Regions from separate parts of the Variovorax sp. 10N432 genome, predicted to be linked through region 1. Evidence: predicted binding sites of a transcription regulator. Region 1 holds the regulator's gene; each other region holds the start of a gene.
The links. Region 1 encodes FNR, which switches genes on or off when oxygen is low (the NO sensors DNR and NnrR bind a similar motif). Its sites were predicted from a motif close to TTGATNNNNATCAA; they were not measured.

Region 1 (5,216 bases):
CTGCGGCGGCGGTGGCATCGCGGTCGAGGTGACGGCCGATGTCGCGGTCGCGCTGCCGCCGCTCAACCGCAGCCTGGCGCGCGAGCTGGTCTCGCGCACCCGCGTGTCTCGGCTGCTGGCCGGCTACCGCGACCATCCGCCGGCCGATCTCGATGCACTGCACGACGTGCTGATCGCGGTGTCGCAGATGCTGGCCGACCTGCCGCAGCTGGCCGAGCTCGACATCAATCCGCTGTGGGTCGACGAGCACGGCGCGCTGGCGCTCGACGCCCGGCTGCGGGTCGCGGCCGGCCGGGTGGCCGGCGCCGCCAACTTCGCGATCCGGCCCTATCCCACGCAGTGGGTCCGCCAGGCCGAGTGGAACGGCCGTCCGATCACGATCCGGCCGATCCGCCCGGAGGACGAAGGCCAGCACCGGCGCTTCCTGCGAAGGCTCACCCCCGAGGACGTGCGCATGCGGCTCTTCCAGGCGCGCAGCGAACTGCCGCGCAGCGAACTGGCCCGGCTGGCCCAGATCGACTACGACCGCGAAATGGCCTTCATCGCCGAGGCCACGGCGGCGGACGGCCAGCCCGAGACGCTCGGCGTCGCCCGCACCGTCTGCGACCCCGACAACGTCGAAGCAGAGTTCGCGCTGCTTGTGCGCTCCGACCTCAAGGGCGGCGGCCTCGGCCGGATGCTGTTCGAGCAGCTGATCGCGCACGCCCGCAGCCGCGGCACCCGGCGCCTGGTCGGCATGATCCTGCGCGAGAACACCCGCATGCTGAAGCTGTCGCGGGCGCTGGGCTTCGAGCGCGTGCCCAGCCTGGAGGATTCCGCCGACGTGTTGCACGTGGCCCTGAACCTGGAACCGCCGCCGCCCGCCGCCTGAGCGGCACGGGCCCCTCGCTCAGCGGCACCAGGCCTCGACCTGGTGCGCGAGGTCGAGCCAGAGCGCCTGCAGCGCCACCGCCGCGAGCATCGCGCCCGCCAGCCGCGTGCCCCACTGCTGCGACAGGATGCCGGCGCCCGACCGCAGGCGCTGCCACAGCCAGGGCGCCAGCAGCAGCGACAGCGCGCTGCCGGCCGCGAACAGCGCCATGACGGCCGCGCCTTCGAGCACGCCGTTGCCCAGGGCCGCCAGCATCAGCGCCGAGTACAGCAGGCCGCAGGGCAGCGCGACCCAGAGCGCGCCGGCCGCCAGCACGCCGAAGGGGCTGCGGGTCATGGGCTGCAGCCGCGCCGACGCCCAGCGCCCGAAGCGGTGCGCCCAGGCGGGCTGCCGGCCCGAGGCGGCCAGCAGCAGGCCCCACGCCAGCACGAACACATGCAGCAGCAGCCAGGCCGGGCGCAGCGCGCTGACCTGCTGGCCCGCCAGCGCCAGGCCCTGGGCAGCGGCGGCCGCCACCGCCCCGGCGGCCGCATAGCCGGCCACCCGGCCCACGTGGAACAAGGCGCCCGCCGGCAGCGAGCGGCCCGGGGACTGCAGCGCGGCGACGCCGCCCGCCGGTGCCCGCACGATGCGGATCACGCCGGCGCAGGCCGCGCCGCACATCGCGACGCAGTGCGGCCCGCCGGCCAGCCCCATCACGAATGCGGTGGCGAGCAGGGCGGACTGCATGGGGGAGCGTGCGGGCTCATCACACGATGCGCGAGAAGCGCGTGCGGTTGCGGTCAGCCTGCAGGTAGCGGTCGAACACCATGGCGATGGCGCGGACGAAGAACCAGCCCAGCGGCGTGACCTCGAGGTGGCGATCGCCGACCACCACCAGGCCCTGCGCCTCGAGCGGCGCCAGCGCTTCGAGCTCGGCCGCGAAGCAGCGCTCGAAATCGACCAGGTGGGCCGAGCCGATGGTCTCGAAATCGACCCGGCCCTGGCACATGATCGCCATGATCACGGTGCGCCGCAGCACGTCGTCGCGGGTCAGCGCCAGGCCGCGCACCACCGGCAGCCGGCCCTGGTCGAGCAGGTCGTAGTACTCCTCGAGCGTCTTGGCGTTCTGGCTGTAGGTGGCGCCGACCCGGCCGATCGCCGACACGCCCAGCGCCACCAGGTCGCAGTCCGGCTGGGTGCTGTAGCCCTGGAAGTTGCGGTGCAGCCGGCCCTGCCGCTTGGCCACCGCCAGCGCGTCGCCGGGCAGCGCGAAATGGTCCATGCCGATGTAGACGTAGCCGGCCTCGGTGAACGCGGCGATAGAGCGCGACAGCATCTCGACCTTGGCCGCCGCATCGGGCAACGCCTCGGTCGCGATGCGGCGCTGGGCCTTGAAGCGCTCGGGCAGGTGGGCATAGGCATAGAGCGCGATGCGGTCGGGCCGCAGCGCGCAGACCTGGGCCAGCGTGCGGTCGAAGGAGGCCGCGCTCTGGCGCGGCAGCCCGTAGATCAGGTCGACGTTGACCGAATCGAAGCCCAGCCCGCGGGCCGTCGCCATCAGGTCGAACACCTGCCCGGCCGGCTGGATCCGGTGCACCGCCTTCTGCACGTCGGGGTCGAAATCCTGGACGCCGAAGCTCAGCCGGTTGAAGCCCAGCGCGGCCAGGGTCACCAGGCGTTCGCGGTCGACGGTGCGCGGGTCGATCTCGATCGAATGCTCGCCGTCCGGCGACAAGGTGAAGGCCTCGCGCAGCATGCCCATCAGCGTCCGCAGGCCGGCATCGTCGAGAAAGGTCGGCGTGCCGCCGCCGAGATGCAGCTGGCGGACCACGGCGCCGCGGCCGAGCCGCTCGACCTGCAGAGCGATCTCGCGCGCCAGGTAGTCCAGGTACTCGCGCCCCTTGCTCTTGTGGCGGGTCACGATCTTGTTGCAGGCGCAGTAGTAGCAGAGCGATTCGCAGAACGGGATATGCACGTAGAGCGACAGCGCCCGCGCGCTGGCGCCGGTGCTGCCGCGCTGTTCGAGCGTCTGGGCATAGTCCTCGGCCGTGAAGGCGTCGACGAAGCGGTCCGCGGTCGGGTAGGAGGTGTAGCGCGGCCCGGCGCAGTCGAACCGCTGCAGCACGGACGGCGCGGGCACCACGATGGGCGGCGTGAGGGCTGGAGCGGAGACGGGAGGCATCGCGGACGCAGGCATGGGCTTCGGTGTGTCACTATGCCGCCGTCGCGATCCGCAAACCTTGACCTGCATCAAGCATCCGGCCCACCCCCCCACGGACAATCCCCGCATGACCCCGACTGCATCAATGAAGCCCGAAAATATCAAGGTCGCCTGTTCCAACTGCAACCTGCGCGAGCTGTGCATGCCGGTCGGACTGGCGCCCGGGGAGCTGCAGCGCCTCGACGACCTGGTCGCCACGCGGCGCAAGATCAAGCGGCGCGAGACGCTGTTTCGCAATGGTGAGCCCTTCACCTCGCTCTATGCGATCCGCACCGGGGTCTTCAAGACCCGGGTCACCAGCGAGGACGGGCGCGACCAGGTCACGGGCTTCCAGATGGCCGGCGAGATCATCGGCCTCGACGGCATCGTCAACGACCAGCACACCTGCGACGCCGTCGCCCTCGAAGACTCCGAGGTCTGCGTGATGCCCTTCGAGCGCATCGAGGAACTGTCGCGCGAGGTGACGGCGCTGCAGCGCCACGTGCACCAGATCATGAGCCGCGAGATCGTCCGCGAGCATGGCGTGATGCTGCTGCTCGGCAGCATGCGGGCCGAGGAGCGGCTGGCGGCCTTCCTGCTGAACCTGGTGCAGCGGCTGCATGCGCGCGGCTTCTCGCGCTCCGAGCTGGTGCTGCGCATGACGCGCGAGGAAATCGGCAGCTACCTCGGCCTCAAGCTCGAGACCGTGAGCCGGACGATGTCGAAGTTCGCGGCCGACGGCATGGTCGAGGTCGAGCAGCGCAACGTGCGCATCCTCGATCCCGAGGCGCTGCGCCGCATCGTCAATCCGCCGGGCTGTTGAGCTCGGCCGCCGGCCGGGCCAGCAGCAGCGTCAAGGCGCCCGCCGCCGTGGCCAGCAGCCAGAAGGCAAAGAACCCGGCCGTGTAGACCGCCTGGCGAGAGGCGCCCAACGCCTCGCCGCGCCAGTTGAGGTCGCCCGGATCGACCAGTGCGAACACCAGCACCTCGAGCGCGCAGGCCAGCAGGAATGCCGGCCAGAGTATCCACATCCAGCGTTGCGCCTGCATGTTCAGCGCCTCGGCGACGGCACGTCGGCGCTCGGGGTGGCCGCGTGGTTGCGCCCGGCCACCGCCGGCATGAGCTTCTTGTCGGCCAGCGTGCGGTTGATCTCCACGCCCTTGCGGTAGTAGTCCTCGTCGACCACCGGGTCGGGCGTGCGCAGGGCCAGCCACAAGGTGGCGAAACTCGCGATCACCACCAGGCCCGGCCCGCCGATCACCATCCACACCAGCCCGAAGCGCCACCAGGGTGGACAGGGACGCGTCGCTTCGTCATGGCTGCTCTTGTCGGTCATCTTCTGCCTCCTTGGGGCCTGGATTTCATCGCGGGACCAGGAACACGGCCTTCTCGGACACGCTGCCCTGGCCGCCCTCCGCTCGAACGTCGAAATACACCTTGTGGGAACCGGCCGTCGCCGCACCGTAGGGCAGCTGCAGCCGCACCGCCACCCAGCGCGACTGCGCCGGCGCGACCTCGACCACCGGCTCCGAGGACACGTGCAGACCCTCGAGGCCGCTGGCTTCGATCCGGTAGCGCTGCACCTGCTCGGTGGCGTTCATGATCTGCAGGCGGTAGACGTTCTCGAGCTGGCCGCCCTCGACGATGCGGGCCAGCGAGGCGCGGTCGCGCACCACGTCGACCTTCAGCGGCGTGCGCGTCACCAGGCTCGCCAGCAGGCCGATGCACAGCGCGCCGAGCACCGCGGTGTAGACCAGCACCCGCGGCCGCAGAACGCGGCGCAGCACCTGGCGCGGCGTCCAGCGCCCGGCCATGCTGTTCTGCGTGGCGTAGCGGATCAGGCCGCGCGGGGTCGACATCTTGTCCATCACGATGTTGCAGGCATCGACGCACAGGCCGCAGCCGATGCATTCGTACTGCAGCCCCTGGCGGATGTCGATGCCGGTCGGGCAGACCTGGACGCACAGCTTGCAGTCGATGCAATGGCCGAACTCCGATGCGGCAGCGGCCGCCCGACCCTTGGCCGGCACGCCACGCGGTTCGCCGCGTGCCGTGTCGTAGCTCACGATGAGCGTGTCGCGGTCGAACATCGCGCTCTGGAAGCGCGCATAGGGGCACATGTACTTGCACACCTGCTCGCGCATGAAGCCAGCGTTGCCGTAG
Region 2 (5,216 bases), on a different contig from region 1:
GACCGACATGGTCCGCATCTCCGATGCGCGCATGAGTGGCACCGCCTACGGCACGGTGGTGCTGCATGTCGCCCCCGAAGCCCGCGCCGGCGGCCCGCTGGCCGTGGTCCGCGAGGGCGACTGGATCGAGCTCGATGCCGACACCGGCCGGCTGCACCTCGAGGTGAGCGACGCCGAGCTCGCCGACCGGCTCGCGACCTGGGCCGCCGCGCAGCAGGCCGACCCGGCCGACGGCTCGGGCTACCGGAAGCTCTACGTCGAGCACGTCATGCAGGCAGACGACGGCTGCGATTTCGATTTTCTCGTGGGCCGTCGCGGCGCCGGCGTGCCGCGCCATTCCCACTGAACCTGCCGGGGCCCCGCGGGACCCGGCGCACAAGACCCGAACACTGGAGACAAGCATGATGCTCGAGCTTCGCCGTCGCGGACGGGATGTGACAATCTCGTGCAGACCGCAACCTCCCATGGGACTTCCTCGCAGATGAAAGCCTCGCACCGAGACCCGGGCTATCGCCAGCCGCCCGATCGCAAGAGCATGCACTCGCAGATCGTGCGGGACCTGGGCCTGCGGATCGTTTCCGGCGAGTACAAGCCCGGGGAGAGGCTGCCCCTGGAAGCCTCCCTGTGCGCGGCCTACGACGTGAGCCGGCCGGTGCTGCGCGAGGCGACCCGGGTGCTGGTCGCCAAGGGCCTGGTGGTCTCGAAGCAGCGCGCCGGCGCCATCGTCTGTGCCCGCAGCAATTGGCACCTGCTCGATCCCGACGTGCTGTACTGGATGATCCAGACCAAGCCGCAACCCGAATTCGTCGAAACGCTGTTGACGGTGCGGCGCATCTTCGAACCGGCGGCGGCGGCGCTGGCTGCCAAGGTGGCGAGCCCGGACTCGCTCAAGGCCATCGCGGAGGCGTACCAGGGCATGGAGCGCGCGACGACGCCGGAGGAACTCCTGGAGCCCGACCTCGCTTTCCACCGCCACATCGCCGAGGCCACGAACAACGACCTGCTGGCCTACATCGGCAACATGCTGTCGCTGGCGCTGCGCGAGTCGATCAAGCTCAGCAGCCAGCTGCCGGACACCCACGCCCTTTCGCTGCCCCGGCACAAGGCGATCCTCACGGCCCTGCTCAACCGGGACCCGTTGGGAGCGCGCCAGGCGACGCTGGTTCAGCTGGAAGAGACGCGCGAGGACATCTCGCGCATCTTGGATTCCGACCTCGATCCGGTGTGAGTCCGGTCGCTAGCGGCCGCCGTCCACCATGTCGCGGTAGGCGTGCCAGCTCGCGTGTGCCAGCCACGGGAAGATGACGATGAGCCCGAGCATGAGCGTCGCAAAACCGAGGGCCGTCAGCAGGACGATCAACGCGGCCCACAGCACCATGGCGAGCGGATTGCGGGCGCAGCAGCGCAGGCTGGTCAGCACCGCGGTGATCACGTCCACGGGGCGGTCCACCAGCAGCGGCGCGCTGACGACGCCCAGCGCGAACACCATCGCGGCCACAGCGGCGCCGAGCGCGAAGAAGGCCGCCACGAGTTCGACCGACTGGCCCGACAGCAGCAGCGCCGCAGGCAGCTGCGGCGCGTGCTGCAGCTGCTCGGTGAAGAACAGTGCGAAGACGATCGCTGCCAGGCGCTCCCAGGCGAAGTAGGCCAGCGTGAGCAGCAGCCCGAACAGCGCGATCGAGCCGGCGTTGCCGAGCCAGGCGCCAAGCGCCGATCCGGAGTCGGGCGCGGCGGACTGCTCCCGCTGGCGCGACAGTGCGTACAGGGGGATGGCGACCAGGGGGGCCACCAGCAAGAAGCCGCCGAGCAGCGTCGGCGCCAGGTAGGTGGCCTCCCAGGTCGCGGCGGTCAGGGCCAGGCCCGCGACTGCGACCAGCACGCCGATGCCGAGGCTCAAGCCCGGCAGGAACGCCAGATCGCGTGCCCCCGAGCGCAGCCAGGCGAAGGGCCGCAGCGCGCCGACCCGGCGCACGGTGGGCGCCGCCGTTGACGGCGCAAGAGACTCACTGCCGAGCGGGTGTTCCATGGCGCACACTCCTTCGTGAAGCCCGCGCTGGAGACCTCACGGCGCCAGCGCTGCCGCCAGCATAGTCGCGCCCAGCGCCGGCGGCTTGACGTCGATCAAGGTTCAGGCGCCACGGTGCCACGCGCCGATGCCGGGCTGGCTGTACTGCGGCGAGGATTGCGCCAACAGCCGATAAGGAGCCCAATCGCATCCACAGGGCTCAGGTGGCGCAGCGAAGACTTCCGGCCCTCCCGCGCGCGGCACCGAATCGCGCGGCAACTGCCCCAACAGGAGCATCCAATGACTTCCCTTCGTGGGGCCGATGGCGGGCGGCTCAGGCCTCTCCGTCTGACCCCGGAGTTGGTCTCTCGAATCGCTCGCGAAGTCGCGGACTGCGGGCCGCCCCCGGGCATGGTGGTCCACAGCGATGCCGACTACGAGGCCTCGCTGGAGGATTTTCTTGCAAGCGGCCCGTGGCGTGGCGAAGGTGTCTGGGTCTTCGGGTACGGGTCCCTGCTATGGAATCCGGCCTTCGATGTCGCAGAGCAGGTGGCCGCGGTTCTGCCCGGCTGGCATCGATCGTTCTGCATCCGGCTCACTCGCTTTCGAGGTACCCCCGACCAGCCGGGCTTGATGATGTCGCTCACGCCCGGAGGAAGCTGCCGTGGTGCACTGCTGCGCATCGATGCGCCCTCGGTCAGGTCCAGCCTGCGCAAGCTTTGGCGACGGGAAATGACCGTCAAGCCACCGAACACTCCACCGCGATGGGTGAGCGCCAAGGCGAGCGGCATCGACGTGCGCGCCATCGTTTTCGCCGCCGATCGCAATGGGCCGAACTTCGTGGGCGGCCTGACGCACGAACAAATCGCGGACATCCTGTGCAAGGCGGCGGGACACTGGGGATCGGGTGCCGACTACCTCTTGCAGACCATCGACCAGCTGGAGCGCCTTGACATCAGGGACGCCAATCTCTGGCGCTTGCAGCAGATCGTCGCACGACGACTCGCGGAGAGCGCCCAACACACTGCGCAGGCCCGCCATGACCCATGATGGAACCGAGAGCGATCGAGAAGCGCTGGATCTTCTCATTCGAGGATTCCAGGTGTCCCGGATGCTCCGGCTGGTCGCCGACCTCGCGCTCGCCGACAAGATTCCGAGGGACGGCAGCCGCCACGTGAGCGATTTGGCCACGGCCTGTTCGGTTCTTCCGACGCCACTGCTCCGGGTCCTGCGGGCCCTTGCGGCATTCGGCGTCTTTCGCGTCGGCGCGGACGGCAGCGTCGCGCACTCTCCGCGCTCCATGCTGCTGCGCACGGACGAGCCGAACAGCCTGCACCATGGCGCCCGGTTCTGGACGGCACCCGGGTCGTGGAAGGCATGGGGAGCCCTGGATTCCGCGCTGGCGGGTGGCGATCCGAATCAAGCCGCCTGGGGCATGGACCGTTTCCAATATCTTCGTGAGCACCCCGCCGAGGCTCGCATCTTCGATGCCTTCATGGCCAACTTTCCGGACCGCAGGCACCAGACGCTGGCCGTCAGCTACGACTTCTCCGGTGCGAAGCTGATCGTCGACATCGGCGGCGGCAATGCGGAGGCGTTGCGGCAAATACTCGAACGGTTCCCCGGGCCGCGCGGGATGGTCTTCGACCGCGACGATGTCGTGGCGGCCATACCGCCCGATGCCCGATTGGACGGAAGGATCGAAGTCCGGGGCGGCAGCTTCTTCGATCGCGTTCCCGAAGGCGCGGACATCTACCTCCTGATCCGGGTCTTGCACAACTGGAGCGACGACGACTGCATTCGAATCCTGCGCAACTGCCGCAGCGCCATGAACCCTGGCGCCCGCCTGCTGATCGTGGAGCAGATCATCGAGCCCGACCCGGCCCTCGGACGGCCATCGGGGTACCTGGTCGATACGCACATGATGGCCATGTTCGGTGCCGCGCGCGAGCGCACCGAAACCGAATTCAGCGAACTGCTGGAGAGCGCGGGGTTTGCTCTCGAGCGCGCCATCGAGACCGCGTCACCGGTGTGGATCATCGAGGCGGGCTCCAGATGACTCAGGCGGCCGCCGCCGGGCCGAGGCGCCTGCGCTGCCAGATCACATAGACCATCGACACCAGCAGGTTGACCAGCAGGTAGAGCAGGATCGCCGCCGTCACGCCGGGCTCGTGCGGAAAGTTGAAGGTCGCCAGCGCCAGCGCGATGCCCGGATGGCGCGACGCGGTCGACAGCGCGAGCACCACGCGATCCCGCGCGTCGGGGCCGCCGAGCCAGTGGCCGACGGCCAGCCCGACGACGATGAAGCCGATCAGCGCCAGGAGGGTGCCGTTGCCGATCAGCTGCAGGATCCCATGCCGGCTGGCGAACACGATCAGCAGCGCCACGACCACCAGCAGGACGGTGCCGATGAGGGCGGCCGGGCGGGCGATGCGCGCGGCCACCCGGGGCAGCAGGGCCCGTACCACCATGCCGGCAGCCAGCGGCAGCAGCACCGCCTTCAGGATCACCAGCGCGATGGCGCCGAGGGGCAGCTGGAACTGGCGGCCGAAGGCCTGGGTCATGAGCATCATGCCGATCGGCGTGATCACGACCGACAGCACGCCCATCGTCACCAGCAGGCCCAGGCCATAGGATTCCCGTCCACCGGCCTTGCCCTGCTTCTTCATCAGCAAGGGCGGCACCGGCGACAGCGACAGCGCCACCAGTGCGACCTCGATCTCGTGGTGCAGGTCGAAGGCCATGTCGAGCCCGACGGCCAGCAGCGGCATGACCAGGAACATCGCCGCGAAGGATCGCAGGAAGCACCGGGGACGGCGCACCACGTACAGCACGTCGTCGAGCGTGGCATCCAGGCCGTAGCTGAAGACGGTGATCACGATGCTCGCCTGCACGGCGAGCATGATCATTTCCTGGGCGGTCATGGCGGTGCAGCATACGAACGGCACCGAATTCCCGCTACTGTCCTTTGGTGCAGTCGGCAGGCTCGCCGCCGAGCATCTCCAATATCGACTGGATGGCGGCGCGGTACCCGCCGGGTCCGAGGCCGGCGATCACCGCGGTGGCCACCGCCGACATGTACGAATGGTGGTACATCTCCTCGCGCCGATGGATGTTGGAGATGTGGACCTCGATGATCGGACCCGGAAACATCTTGAGGGCATCCATGATGGCCATCGAAGTGAACGAAAAGGCCGCCGGGTTGATGATG
Region 3 (5,216 bases), on a different contig from region 1:
AACGAGGGCTACTCCGTGATGAAAGGAAATATATGAAATCCGACGTCCAACTGAGTGGCGGCTTTTGAAACCCGAGAGACCATGCCATGTCATCGAAGATGCTTTTGGCGATGCTGGTTGCCGTGGCAAGCGCTGGAGCGACCGCCGCCGACTACACGGCACCCGGCCAGCTGAGTCCCGCATCGACGCCGACACAGAAGATTCGCGATGCCGCGAGCAAGGCCGCCCGCGAGGCGCAAATCGCCGCACAGAAGGCCGCCGACGCAGCCAAGGCTGCGGCTGAACAGAGCAAGGTGAATGCCGGCAAGGTCTCCCAGGCGATCGCCGAGGCCATCCGCCGGGCGGCGCAAAAGGCGGCGGAGTCGGCGAACCGCTTCGAGGAGAAGGCATCGGAATCCGCCAGCCGGGCGCTCGATGCCAGCAAGGAAGCCGCGCTCAAGGCCGAAGAAGAAAGCAGGAAGGCGTCCGCGGCCACCAGGGAAGCCCTTGCGAAGGCCGAGGCGGCAGTCCAGAGCGCCATGGCCGCCAGCAAGGAAGAAGCCGAGGCGGCCGCCGGCGCAGCGCGTGAGGCGCTGCAGAAGGCCGAAGAGGCCACCCGGCAGGCGGCGCAGGCGGCCAAGGATGCGGCGGCGAGGACGACCGGCAAATGAGCGCCCTGCCCGTCAAGCAGCCCACCACGTCCTCGAGCCAAAGGCAGCAGATCATGAAGAAGCACTCGAAGCCCCGCCCCGCCCCCGGACCAGGACGCACACGCCGATCCGCCGCCCCCACCCCTGACGAAGAACCTTCAGGCGACTCCCCCCGGCCTGTTTGGGACCCGGACCGAACCGACATCGAGCGGCCGAACGAGCTGCCGGACCCTTCGATCGAGAGCGCGTCACGCGATGACGAGGCGGGCGGCGTGGAAGCGGCCGAGTCGGTCGTGAGGAAGGCAACGCCCTTCGAATAGCCGCCGGCCGTCATTGCCCTGATGCCCCGGACATGCCCGGCGGAATCCTCATCGTTGCGATACCCCGACCCATCCGATCGATGGCCCCTGGTTCGCCTCCCCCAGTCCGGCAGCGACCAGGATCAAGGTCGCCAGCAGAGTCGCGGCGATGAACATGAACGTCTTCATGTCAACGCACCAGCAGTACCGGTACCGTGCATTTCGCCAGCACCTTGGTGGCGACCGAGCCCAACACCAGGTTCTTCAACGCGCCCACCCCGTGCGATCCCATCACCAGGAGGTCGAACTTGCCCTTTTCCGCATGGGACGCTATCTCGTCCGCCGGGTGGCCCACCTTGTGGACCACCTCCGCGGCGATCCCCTGCTCGGCCAGCTGTGCCCGGACGGGCTCGAGAACGACGCGGGCATCGTCCTCGTAGTAGGCGTGCACGATGTCCGGCCCGGCGAAAGCCGCGGCCCGGTGCGGGACGGGCAGGACGATGTGCAGCACCGTGAATGCATGCCCCGTCACCCACAGGTCCCTGTGCGCTCCGAGGTAGGAAATCATTCGCTTCGTGTAGTCGCTGCCGTCGACGGCAAGAAGAATCTTCATGGTGCACTCCGGAGAAAGTTCTGGGGTCCCCGATGTTCGATGCCAGGGAGCGGGCGGAGTTGCGCCAGATCAAATCTCCGACGTGCAATGTCCGGATACTGAGGCCCTCATCACTGGATTTCAGAAGGGCCTGACATGTATCAACGAATTCTTGTACCCGTCGATGGCAGTCCGACATCGGAGCGCGGGCTCGACGAAGCGATCCGCATCGCCCAGCTCACCCACGGCCAATTGCGGCTGCTGCACGTGATCGATGAACTGTCCTTCGCCCTTGCCATGGATGCCTATGCGGGCTATGCGGGCGACTGGCTCGACACCTTGCGCGAGCAGGGCCGGACCCTCCTCGAGAAATGCAAGGCCACGGCGCAGGCCGCGGGCGTCGACGCCGACATCGCGTTGCGCGACACCTTCTCGGGGTCGGTGCACGAACAGGTCACGACCGAGGCCGCCAGCTGGCCCGCCGACCTGATCGTCCTCGGCACCCACGGCCGGCGCGGGGTCGGCAGGGTGGTGATGGGAAGCAGCGCCGAGAACATCCTCCGCTACGCCACCGTGCCGGTGCTGCTGGTGCGCGCGCCGGCCGAATCGAAGGCGAAGACCGAATCCCCGGGCGAGTCGACGAAGGTGGATCTGCCCTCCGCGGCGCTGTCGTTCGAATAGGCGCCCCGTCAACGCTTCAGCGCGAGCCAGCGGTCCACCAGCGGCGCGATCTTCAGCGACGCGTCGCTCATCACGTGGAACGTCGTCGCACGCTCCGCCTCGTCGAGCGGCTCGTGCGTCGCCAGTTGCCGCTCCAGCACCGGCAGGGTCGCCTCGGACGCGTCGGTCCCGCTGGATTGGCGGGCCGCGACCCGCTCGCGCAACTGCGCCGCGGTCGCTTCGCAATGGAGGATCGCGAAAGGCACGCCCAGTTCGCTGGCCAGGGCGCGGAACGCCAGCCTCTCGTCCCGGCGCAGGAACGCGGCATCCACGATCACCGGATAGCCGGCCTGCAGTGCGGTCCTGGCGCAGGCCCACAGCCGATCGAAGGTGCGCCGGGTCGCCTCGGGCGTGTAGATGTCATGGCCCTGATCCGTGGATCGGCTCAGGGGTTGCATGCCGAAGAGCCGCTTGCGCTCGACGTCGGACCGGATGCGTATCGCCCCGGCCAACGCGAGCACTTCGGTCGCGATAGTCGTTTTTCCGGACCCCGACAGGCCATGCGTGATCATCAGTCGCGCTGCAGGTCGGCCGGCCTGAGCGGCGAGGCCCGCCGCGCAGGCAAGATAGTCGGGGCCGGCCGCCGTCGCGCGCTCCCCGCACTCCCGATCCCTAAGCCTCGCCACCATGGCGCGCACCAGCGCGCGATAGACCTCGTAGGCCCGCAGCACCGGGATGGCGGCATAGTCTCCGCTGTGCTGCAGATAGACATCGAGCAAGCGGAACGCGAGGTCCTCGCGGCCGTGGGCCTTGAAGTCCATCGAGAGAAAGGCGACGTCGCTGATGACGTCGATCCAGCGCAGCGCCGGATCGAACTCGATGCAATCGAAGGCCGTCAGCTCGTCGTCGATGAGCACCACGTTGGACAAGTGAAGATCGCCGTGGCATTCACGCACGAAGCGCTTGCAGTGCCGTTCGGCCCAGGCGGTCCATAGCGCGCTTCCCTGTGCCTCCACCCAGGCCCGCAAGGCCGCCAGCGGTCCGGCAACAGGCTCGCCGGACAGGCCCGCAAGCGCGGTCTTCATCGTCCGAAGGACTTGCTCGGGTGTACCGAATGCCGAGGAGAGCGCGGCTGCGGCCGCCCGGTCGTGGAACTGGGCCAGGCGCTGCGCGAAGCGCGCCAGTTGGTCGATCCGGAGCCGGCCGTCCAGGAGCAGATTGCGCAGCAGGGAAGCCTCCGGAAAGCGCCTCATGCGGACCACATAGTCGATCGGCTCGCCGGCGCCCAGGTGCGGGGCATCGGGCGTCCCGCACACCGCCGTCACGTCGATGTAGATCTCGGGCGCAAGCCGGCGGTTGAGCCGCAATTCTTCTTCGCAGAAATGCTTGCGTGCCGCCAGCGTGCGGAAGTCGACAAACGGCAGGCCCACCGGCTTCTTCAGCTTGTAGGCCAAGCGGTCGGTCAGCAGCACCCAGGAGATGTGGGTTTCAATCAGCGACACCGCCAAGCCAGCTTCTGCCTGCAGGTGTTGCTGGAGCGCGGTCACCAGCGTACGGTCCGCGGGCTGGAAGGCGGTGTGAGAGGATTCCACTTCAGGCGGCCGCCATCGCGGCCGCGGACGCGCTCGCTTGCAGCAATTCGGCAGCGGCATCCTTGCCGGCGGGTGCGCGGACCAGCAGGACGGGCACGGGCGCCTGCCGAAGGATGCGCTCCGCGCCGCTTCCCAGAACCAGCCGCGCCGCTCCGCGCCGCCCGTGGGTGCCGAGCACGATCAGTTCGGCTCCCCAGTCCAAGGCCTCGGCCGCGACCTTGTCCTGCACCGAGCCGGGAAAGTTGTCGCCGAGGCGAGTATCCACATCGACCCCGGCGGCCTGGACGGTGGCCTGCGCCTCGCCCAGGATCCGCGAGCCCTCGCTGCGCAGCTGCTTCAGAAGGTCGTCCGCATGGCGCGGTTCGCTGCCGAGCGCCAACGCGAACGAAAGATCGTCGATCACGTGGAACAGGCGAATCCGCCCCTGCGTCAGTTTCGCGATGCGGATCGCTTCGCCGAGGCCGTGGTTCGAGGTCGAACTGCCATCGATGGGAACGAGGATTCGCTGGTACATGGGGACCTCCTTCGAAAGTGGATCGAGGCCTCGGAGTATTGGCGCGCTGCGCACCCGCGAGTTGATGCAGCGCAAGTTCGTGATCGACATGACAAGCGCGAAGGCTCCGCAAGCCGGATCCTGAAGATCCAATAGGCGCCAAGCCCGCTCAGGCTCAGGCGGTTCGGGATGCTGGCGCGCGCCGGCGCAGTTCGAGCAACTCGAACAGCGCCATGCCCGCCAGCATCGCGGCGATGAAGACCACCGCCTTGACCTCGCCCATGCCGAGCGACACCAGCGCCGGCCCTGGGCAGAAGCCGGCGATGCCCCAGCCAACGCCGAACAGCAGGCTGCCGCCGACCAGGCGGCGGTCGATGAGGCGCGACGAAGGTAGCCGCATCGGGGCGCCGAGCAGCGAGGCGGCACGCCGGTTCGCAACCATGAATGCCACCGTGCCAACGGCGATGGCCCCTGCCATCACGAACGCCAGCGACGGATCCCAGTGGCCAGCCAGGTCGAGGAAGCCGAGCACCTTGGCCGGATTGGCCATCCCGGAAACGATCAGGCCCAGGCCGAAGACCAGCCCGGAGAGCAGCGAAGCGAGCACGATGAGCATGGCGAAAACCTCAGATTCCGAGCAGGTGGCGAATCACGAACACCGTCACGAATCCGGCGCCCATGAAGGCCGCCGTGGCGACGAGCGAGCGCGGTGACAGGCGGGACAGGCCGCACACGCCATGACCGCTGGTGCAGCCGGCACCGTAGCGGGCGCCTGCGCCCACGAGCAGCCCTGCGAGCACCAACGCGCCGTAGCCGGCGTCGATCCGGGGCGCGGGCACGGCAGCGAACACGGCATACGCCAGCGGCGCGCCGATCAAGCCCAGGACAAAGGCCACACGCCATGCCACGTCGCCGGCGACAGGCCGGAGCAGTCCGCCGAGCACCCCGCTG
Region 4 (5,216 bases), on a different contig from region 1:
GGCGTCAAACCAGGCGCCGACGGCGCGAAGCGACTTTTCCTTGCGTCCGTCTTCCATCCGCCTTGATTCAGCGCAAGTCCGCGGCGACTCGCTGTTTCTATATTGGTGGCTCGATGTACCAAGCGGAGAGGTCGATGAGCAAAGTCCTCGTGGTTTTCTATTCCTACACCGGCACATCGCGCCGGGTGGCCGAGCTCTTGTGCCGCCAGCAAGGCTGGCCCATGGCGGAGATCGTGGACGCGCGGCCTCGCCGAGGCGTGCTCGGCAGCCTGCGCTGCGTGGTCGAATCGCTGTTCAAGCTCCGGCCGGACATCGGCTACGACGGCCCGCTGCCGCGCGACTTCGACGCGGTGGTGCTGGTGTCGCCCATCTGGGCGCTGCAACTGGCCGGGCCGATGCGCAGCTTCGTGGCCAAGCGGCGGGATCACATGCCCGATATGGCCGTGATATCGGTCATGGGAGGCCAGGGCGCGCCCAACGCCGCCGCCGAGATCGCCCAGCGGGTCGGCAAGGCGCCTCTGCTGAGCGCCAGCTTCACCCAGCGCGAGGTCGATGACGGCAGCTACGCCGCCCGGCTGGAGGCCTTCGGTACGGCAGTCAGGGCGGCGAAGGACTCGAAGTCGGTGGTGCGTCCTGCGACCTTGTCGCCGCAGGCGGTCTGAAGCGTGAAGCCCGCTCCCATCGGATGGGGCGCGGCCGCGGTGGGTCTCACCTGCCTGCTGGGTGCCTGCAGCTCCGATCCGGCGATGACGACCGGACCGATCGCGCTGCGTTGGCGCTCGACCCCTTCGTTCTCGTCCCTCGTGGCGAGCCGCAGCGCCAGCGTCGTCGAGATCAGCACGCTCCGGATCGGGCGCGATGAAAGCCCCGGAGACGGCGAGCTCGAGTTCGCTCCGGAGAGCGACTTCGCCGACAGGCTCGCCTGGCCGCTTCCCACGAGCGCGCGCATCAGCCAGATTCGCGATCTCGCGTCCGGCGTCATCCTCAGCAGCGACGGCGTGATCCTGACCAGCGCCCACGTGATCGCCGGCGTCGACGAAGCCCAGGTGCGGCTCGACGACGGAAGGCGCTTCCAGGCCCGGGTGCTCGGCACCGACCCGCGTTCGGACGTCGGCTTGCTGGTCATCGAAGCGACCGGCCTGACGCCGGCAGCCCTCGGGGACTCCTCGCGACTCGCGCCCGGCGACTGGGTCGCGGCGATCGGAGCGCCCTTCGGTTTCCAGGGCAGCGTGACAGCCGGCGTGGTGAGCGCCGTGAACCGCCTCATCGGCGGCGCCGGGGAAATCCCTTTCATCCAGACGGACGTGGCCATCAATCCCGGCAGTTCGGGCAGTCCGCTCTTCAACAGCCGCGGCGAAGTGGTCGCCATCAACTCGTTGATCTACAGCGGCAGCGGCGGCTACATGGGCTTGTCCTTCGCGGTGCCGATCAACCTGGCGGCCGAGGTCGCCAAGCAGCTGCGGGCAAACGGGGAAGTCCGGCGGGCGGAGATGGGCGCCGAATTCCAGGAAGTCACGCCGGCGCTGGCGCGTTCCTTCGGCCTTGCCGGGAAACCGTTCGGAGCGCTGGTGGTGCGGATCGACGGCGCCGGTCCCGCCGCCCGCGCCGGCCTGCGCCGAGGCGATGTCGTCACGGCGTACGACGGCGTGGCCATCGGGCACTTCACCGATCTGTTGCAGCGGGTCGCCAAGGACCGCCCCGGCAGCCGGGTCGATCTCGACGTCTGGCGGCATGGCGCCAGGCAGACGATTTCGGTGACGCTCGCCCAGCATCGAGCGCAAAGAACCGCGCTGCCCTCCGGGCTCGCGCCGGATTGGGGTGACGGCGTCGGGCTGACCTTGGGCGAACTGAGCCCCGCGCAATACCGCCAGCTGGGCGTCGAGGGCGGCCTGATGGTGCGCGACGCCGCCGGGCTGGCACGCAGCGAGGGCATTCGTGCGGGCGACCTCATCGTGGCGGTCAACGACGCGCCGATGAACCGCGTCGCGGACTTCAGCCGCACCCTGTCGAACACACCGCCCGGCCAGACCCTCGCCCTGCTCGTCATGCGCGATCGGCGGCTGGCCTATGTGGCGGTTCAACTGCCTGTGGCACCGGCCATGCCATAGCGCGGCATTCAATGCGCCATCAGGATCGGCACATCCATGCGCTCGAAGACCCCTCGCGTCACACTGCCCAGCACCAGCTCGCGGATGCGGGTGTGGCCGTAGCCGCCCATCACGACCAATCCCGCTTGCTTCTGCGCGGCATGCGACAGCAGCGCATCGGCGAGTCCCTCGGAAGCCACATGCTGGACGGCCTTCGCCTCGATGCCGTGTCGCCGGAGCCAGGCAAGGATCTGAGGGATCCGCAGGTCGCTGTCGTCGACCGGCGCGGCGCCTGCGCGCCACGACACCAGCGCAACGCTGGCGGCCTTCGAGAGCAGCGGCAGCGCATCGCGCAATGCGATGGCGGCCTCGCGGCTGCCGTCCCACGCCACCAGCACGTTCTTGCCGAGTTCGCGAGCGCACTTCGCGCGAGGCAGCACCAGCACCGGGCGGCCCGCATGCAGGACGACCTGCTCCGGCAGGTCGCGGGCCGTCGTCGTGTCCGTGTCGCCAGGCTGGGACTGGCCGACGACGACCAGGTCGCTGGTGCGTCCGTGCAGGACGACCGCATCGACCGAGGGTTGATCCACCAGGCGAACCTCGGACGATATCGACGGCGCACCCTCGATCAGCTTCCTGAAGGTGTGGGCGATGCCTTCGGCGCGCACCCGCAGGAAGTCGGCCGACGCGGCGATGAAATCGGTGTCCTTTCCCGCAATGGCCTCGGCGGGAATGACGCCGTCGTAGAGACCGGTGGGCACCAGGCCGATCAGATGGCTGCCGTGCTGCCTGGCCAGGGTCGCAGCGATACCCACACGAGCGGCACAGTGCTCCGAATAGTCAAGATGGACCAGGATCGTTCCGAGTTTCATGACGGTTCCAGGCGAATGGAGACGAATGGCGATCTTCGGGCGTGCCGCGACCGGACACCTTGATTTCCATCAAGGGCGCCGCGCCGGACTGGCACTTGATCCAGCGCAAGTCCCCAGGGGCCCGCATTCCCTACAGTGAAGCGTCCATCGACGAAGGAGTCTTCATGAAGTCCGATGCCATGCTGCGAAGCGATATCGTCGCCGAGCTGAACTTCGATCCTGCGATCACGATGAATGCCACCGACATCGGCGTGGTCGTCAAGGATGCCGTCGTCACGCTGAGCGGGCATGCGTCCAGCCATTCGCAGAAGCATGCCATCGAGCGGGCCGTGCAGCGGGTCAAGGGCGTCAAGGCGCTGGCCGTCGAGATGTCGGTCCGGCTTCCGGCCGCCAGCGAACGCACCGACGCCGACATCGCCAAGGCGGCGGAGAACGCCCTCGAATGGAACGTGCTCGTGCCGGACGATGCGGTCCACCCGATGGTGGAGGGCGGCTGGATCACGCTGAGCGGCGGCGTGGAATGGGCGTACCAGCGCCGGGCGGCCGAGGTCGCCGTGCGCCATCTGATGGGCGTCAGGGGCGTCACCAACATGGTCGAGGTCAAGGGCCGGTTCACGGCGGTCGACGTCGAGCGGAAGATCAGCGATGCGCTGAAGCGACAGGCCGATCGCGAAGCCAGGCACATCCAGATCCTGGTCGACGGCGCCCAGGTCACGCTGCGGGGTACGGTCAAGTCGTGGGCGGAACGCAGGGCCGCGCAAGGGGCCGCGTGGTCGGCGCCGGGCGTGGCGAAGGTCGTGAACAATCTTCTCGTCGAGGCCTGATCGCACACGCCATGATGCAGGCGATGGTTCTTCATGGGCCGAAGCAGCCGCTGCAGATGACGCAGCGCCCGGTGCCCGAGCCCGCCTCCGGCGAGGTTCGACTTCGCGTGCTGGCCTGCGCCGTCTGCCGCACCGACCTGCACGTGATCGACGGCGACCTGCCGCTCTCCGTGCTGCCCATCGTCCCTGGCCATGAAATCGTCGGCGAGGTCGATGCGCTGGGTGCGGGCGTCCGGTCGCTGGCCGTCGGAGACCATGTCGGCGTCCCCTGGCTCGGCCACAGCTGCGGCCACTGCGCCTTCTGCGGCGCCGGTCGCGAGAACCTGTGCGACACGCCGCGCTTCACGGGTTATCACCGCGACGGCGGCTTCGCGACCCACGTGCTGGCCGAGGCCGATTTCTGCCTGCCGCTGGCTGACCTGGCCCAGGAGCCGGCCCGGATCGCGCCCCTGCTCTGCGCCGGCCTGATCGGCTGGCGCAGCCTGAAGGCCGCCGGCGACGACGCCCGCCAGTTGGGCATCTACGGTTTCGGCGCCGCCGCGCACCTGGTCACCCAGGTCGCGGTGGCCCAGGGCCGGACGGTCCACGCCTTCACGCGCGCCGGCGATGCGGCGAGCCAGGCCTTCGCGCTCAGCCTCGGCGCCGCATGGGCCGGTAGTGCGGACGCGCAGCCACCGCGCGCGCTGGACGCCGCGATCATCTTCGCGCCCGCGGGCGAGCTGGTGCCGTTGGCCTTGAAAGCGGTACGAAAAGGGGGCCGGGTGGTCTGCGGCGGCATCCACATGACGGACATCCCCGCCTTCCCGTACCGGCTGCTGTGGGAAGAGCGCCAGCTCGTCTCGGTGGCCAACCTCACGCGCGCCGATGCGCGCGAGTTCCTCCAGGTCGTGCGGGCGGATCCGCCGAAGGTCCACATCACGACCTATGCGCTGGACCGGGCGAACGAGGCGATCGCGGACCTGCGGGCGGGCCGCCTCCAGGGTGCGGCGGTGCTCGTGCCGCCGGCGCCGGCGCATCGATCGAATCAACCGAAGGACCGAAGCCCATGAAACACCTCAATCCCTCAGACCTCGAAGATCTCGCCCGGCGACTCGAGGCGCGAAAGCGCGAGGTGCTGAACGAGCTCGCGGCGGCCGGCGCGCCGCCCCAGGGCGGCGTGCTCGCCGGGGAGCACGAGGTCCACAGCCATGCCGACGACGCCGAGGTCGAACGGCTGGACGACGTACGTTTCGCCGAGATCGAGGTGGACCGGAACACCCTGCTCGAAGTCGAGCAGGCGCAGCAGCGCCTGGCGACCGGGCTCTATGGCCTGTGCGTCGACTGCAACGAGGAGATTCCCCTCGAGAGGCTGCTCGCCCAGCCCACGGCGATACGCTGCGCCGCCTGCCAGACCAGGACCGAAGCGAAGCGTCGTCACTGATGCGCATGCGGGT

Region 2: the regulator FNR is predicted to act here: its motif matches at 2,112-2,125, upstream of AC1DF3_RS19985 (DUF2189 domain-containing protein).
Region 3: the regulator FNR is predicted to act here: its motif matches at 1,601-1,614, upstream of AC1DF3_RS32095 (universal stress protein).
Region 4: the regulator FNR is predicted to act here: its motif matches at 3,019-3,032, upstream of AC1DF3_RS32175 (universal stress protein).

Annotation. Positions count from the first base shown of each region.
Region 1 is NZ_JBFTHX010000002.1:100,484-105,699, reverse strand. Features, by position in the region: gene AC1DF3_RS02745 (bifunctional acetate--CoA ligase family protein/GNAT family N-acetyltransferase) at 1-871, shown strand, start outside; gene AC1DF3_RS02740 (sulfite exporter TauE/SafE family protein) at 890-1,600, opposite strand; gene hemN (oxygen-independent coproporphyrinogen III oxidase) at 1,620-3,035, opposite strand; gene fnr (fumarate/nitrate reduction transcriptional regulator Fnr) at 3,160-3,876, shown strand; gene AC1DF3_RS02725 (hypothetical protein) at 3,857-4,102, opposite strand; gene AC1DF3_RS02720 (FixH family protein) at 4,105-4,389, opposite strand; gene ccoG (cytochrome c oxidase accessory protein CcoG) at 4,415-5,216, opposite strand, start outside.
Region 2 is NZ_JBFTHX010000017.1:6,427-11,642, forward strand. Features, by position in the region: gene AC1DF3_RS19975 (IlvD/Edd family dehydratase) at 1-346, shown strand, start outside; gene AC1DF3_RS19980 (FadR/GntR family transcriptional regulator) at 482-1,228, shown strand; gene AC1DF3_RS19985 (DUF2189 domain-containing protein) at 1,238-2,026, opposite strand; gene AC1DF3_RS19990 (gamma-glutamylcyclotransferase) at 2,306-3,055, shown strand; gene AC1DF3_RS19995 (methyltransferase) at 3,045-4,064, shown strand; gene AC1DF3_RS20000 (bile acid:sodium symporter family protein) at 4,066-4,929, opposite strand; gene aroQ (type II 3-dehydroquinate dehydratase) at 4,964-5,216, opposite strand, start outside.
Region 3 is NZ_JBFTHX010000047.1:16,054-21,269, forward strand. Features, by position in the region: gene AC1DF3_RS32085 (hypothetical protein) at 1-68, shown strand, start outside; gene AC1DF3_RS32090 (hypothetical protein) at 87-650, shown strand; gene AC1DF3_RS32095 (universal stress protein) at 1,119-1,541, opposite strand; gene AC1DF3_RS32100 (universal stress protein) at 1,677-2,201, shown strand; gene AC1DF3_RS32105 (bifunctional aminoglycoside phosphotransferase/ATP-binding protein) at 2,210-3,727, opposite strand; gene AC1DF3_RS32110 (universal stress protein) at 3,774-4,286, opposite strand; gene AC1DF3_RS32115 (DUF6691 family protein) at 4,441-4,881, opposite strand; gene AC1DF3_RS32120 (YeeE/YedE family protein) at 4,892-5,216, opposite strand, start outside.
Region 4 is NZ_JBFTHX010000047.1:30,056-35,271, forward strand. Features, by position in the region: gene AC1DF3_RS32165 (flavodoxin family protein) at 135-662, shown strand; gene AC1DF3_RS32170 (trypsin-like peptidase domain-containing protein) at 666-2,108, shown strand; gene AC1DF3_RS32175 (universal stress protein) at 2,117-2,959, opposite strand; gene AC1DF3_RS32180 (BON domain-containing protein) at 3,124-3,783, shown strand; gene AC1DF3_RS32185 (zinc-dependent alcohol dehydrogenase family protein) at 3,798-4,832, shown strand; gene AC1DF3_RS32190 (TraR/DksA family transcriptional regulator) at 4,829-5,203, shown strand.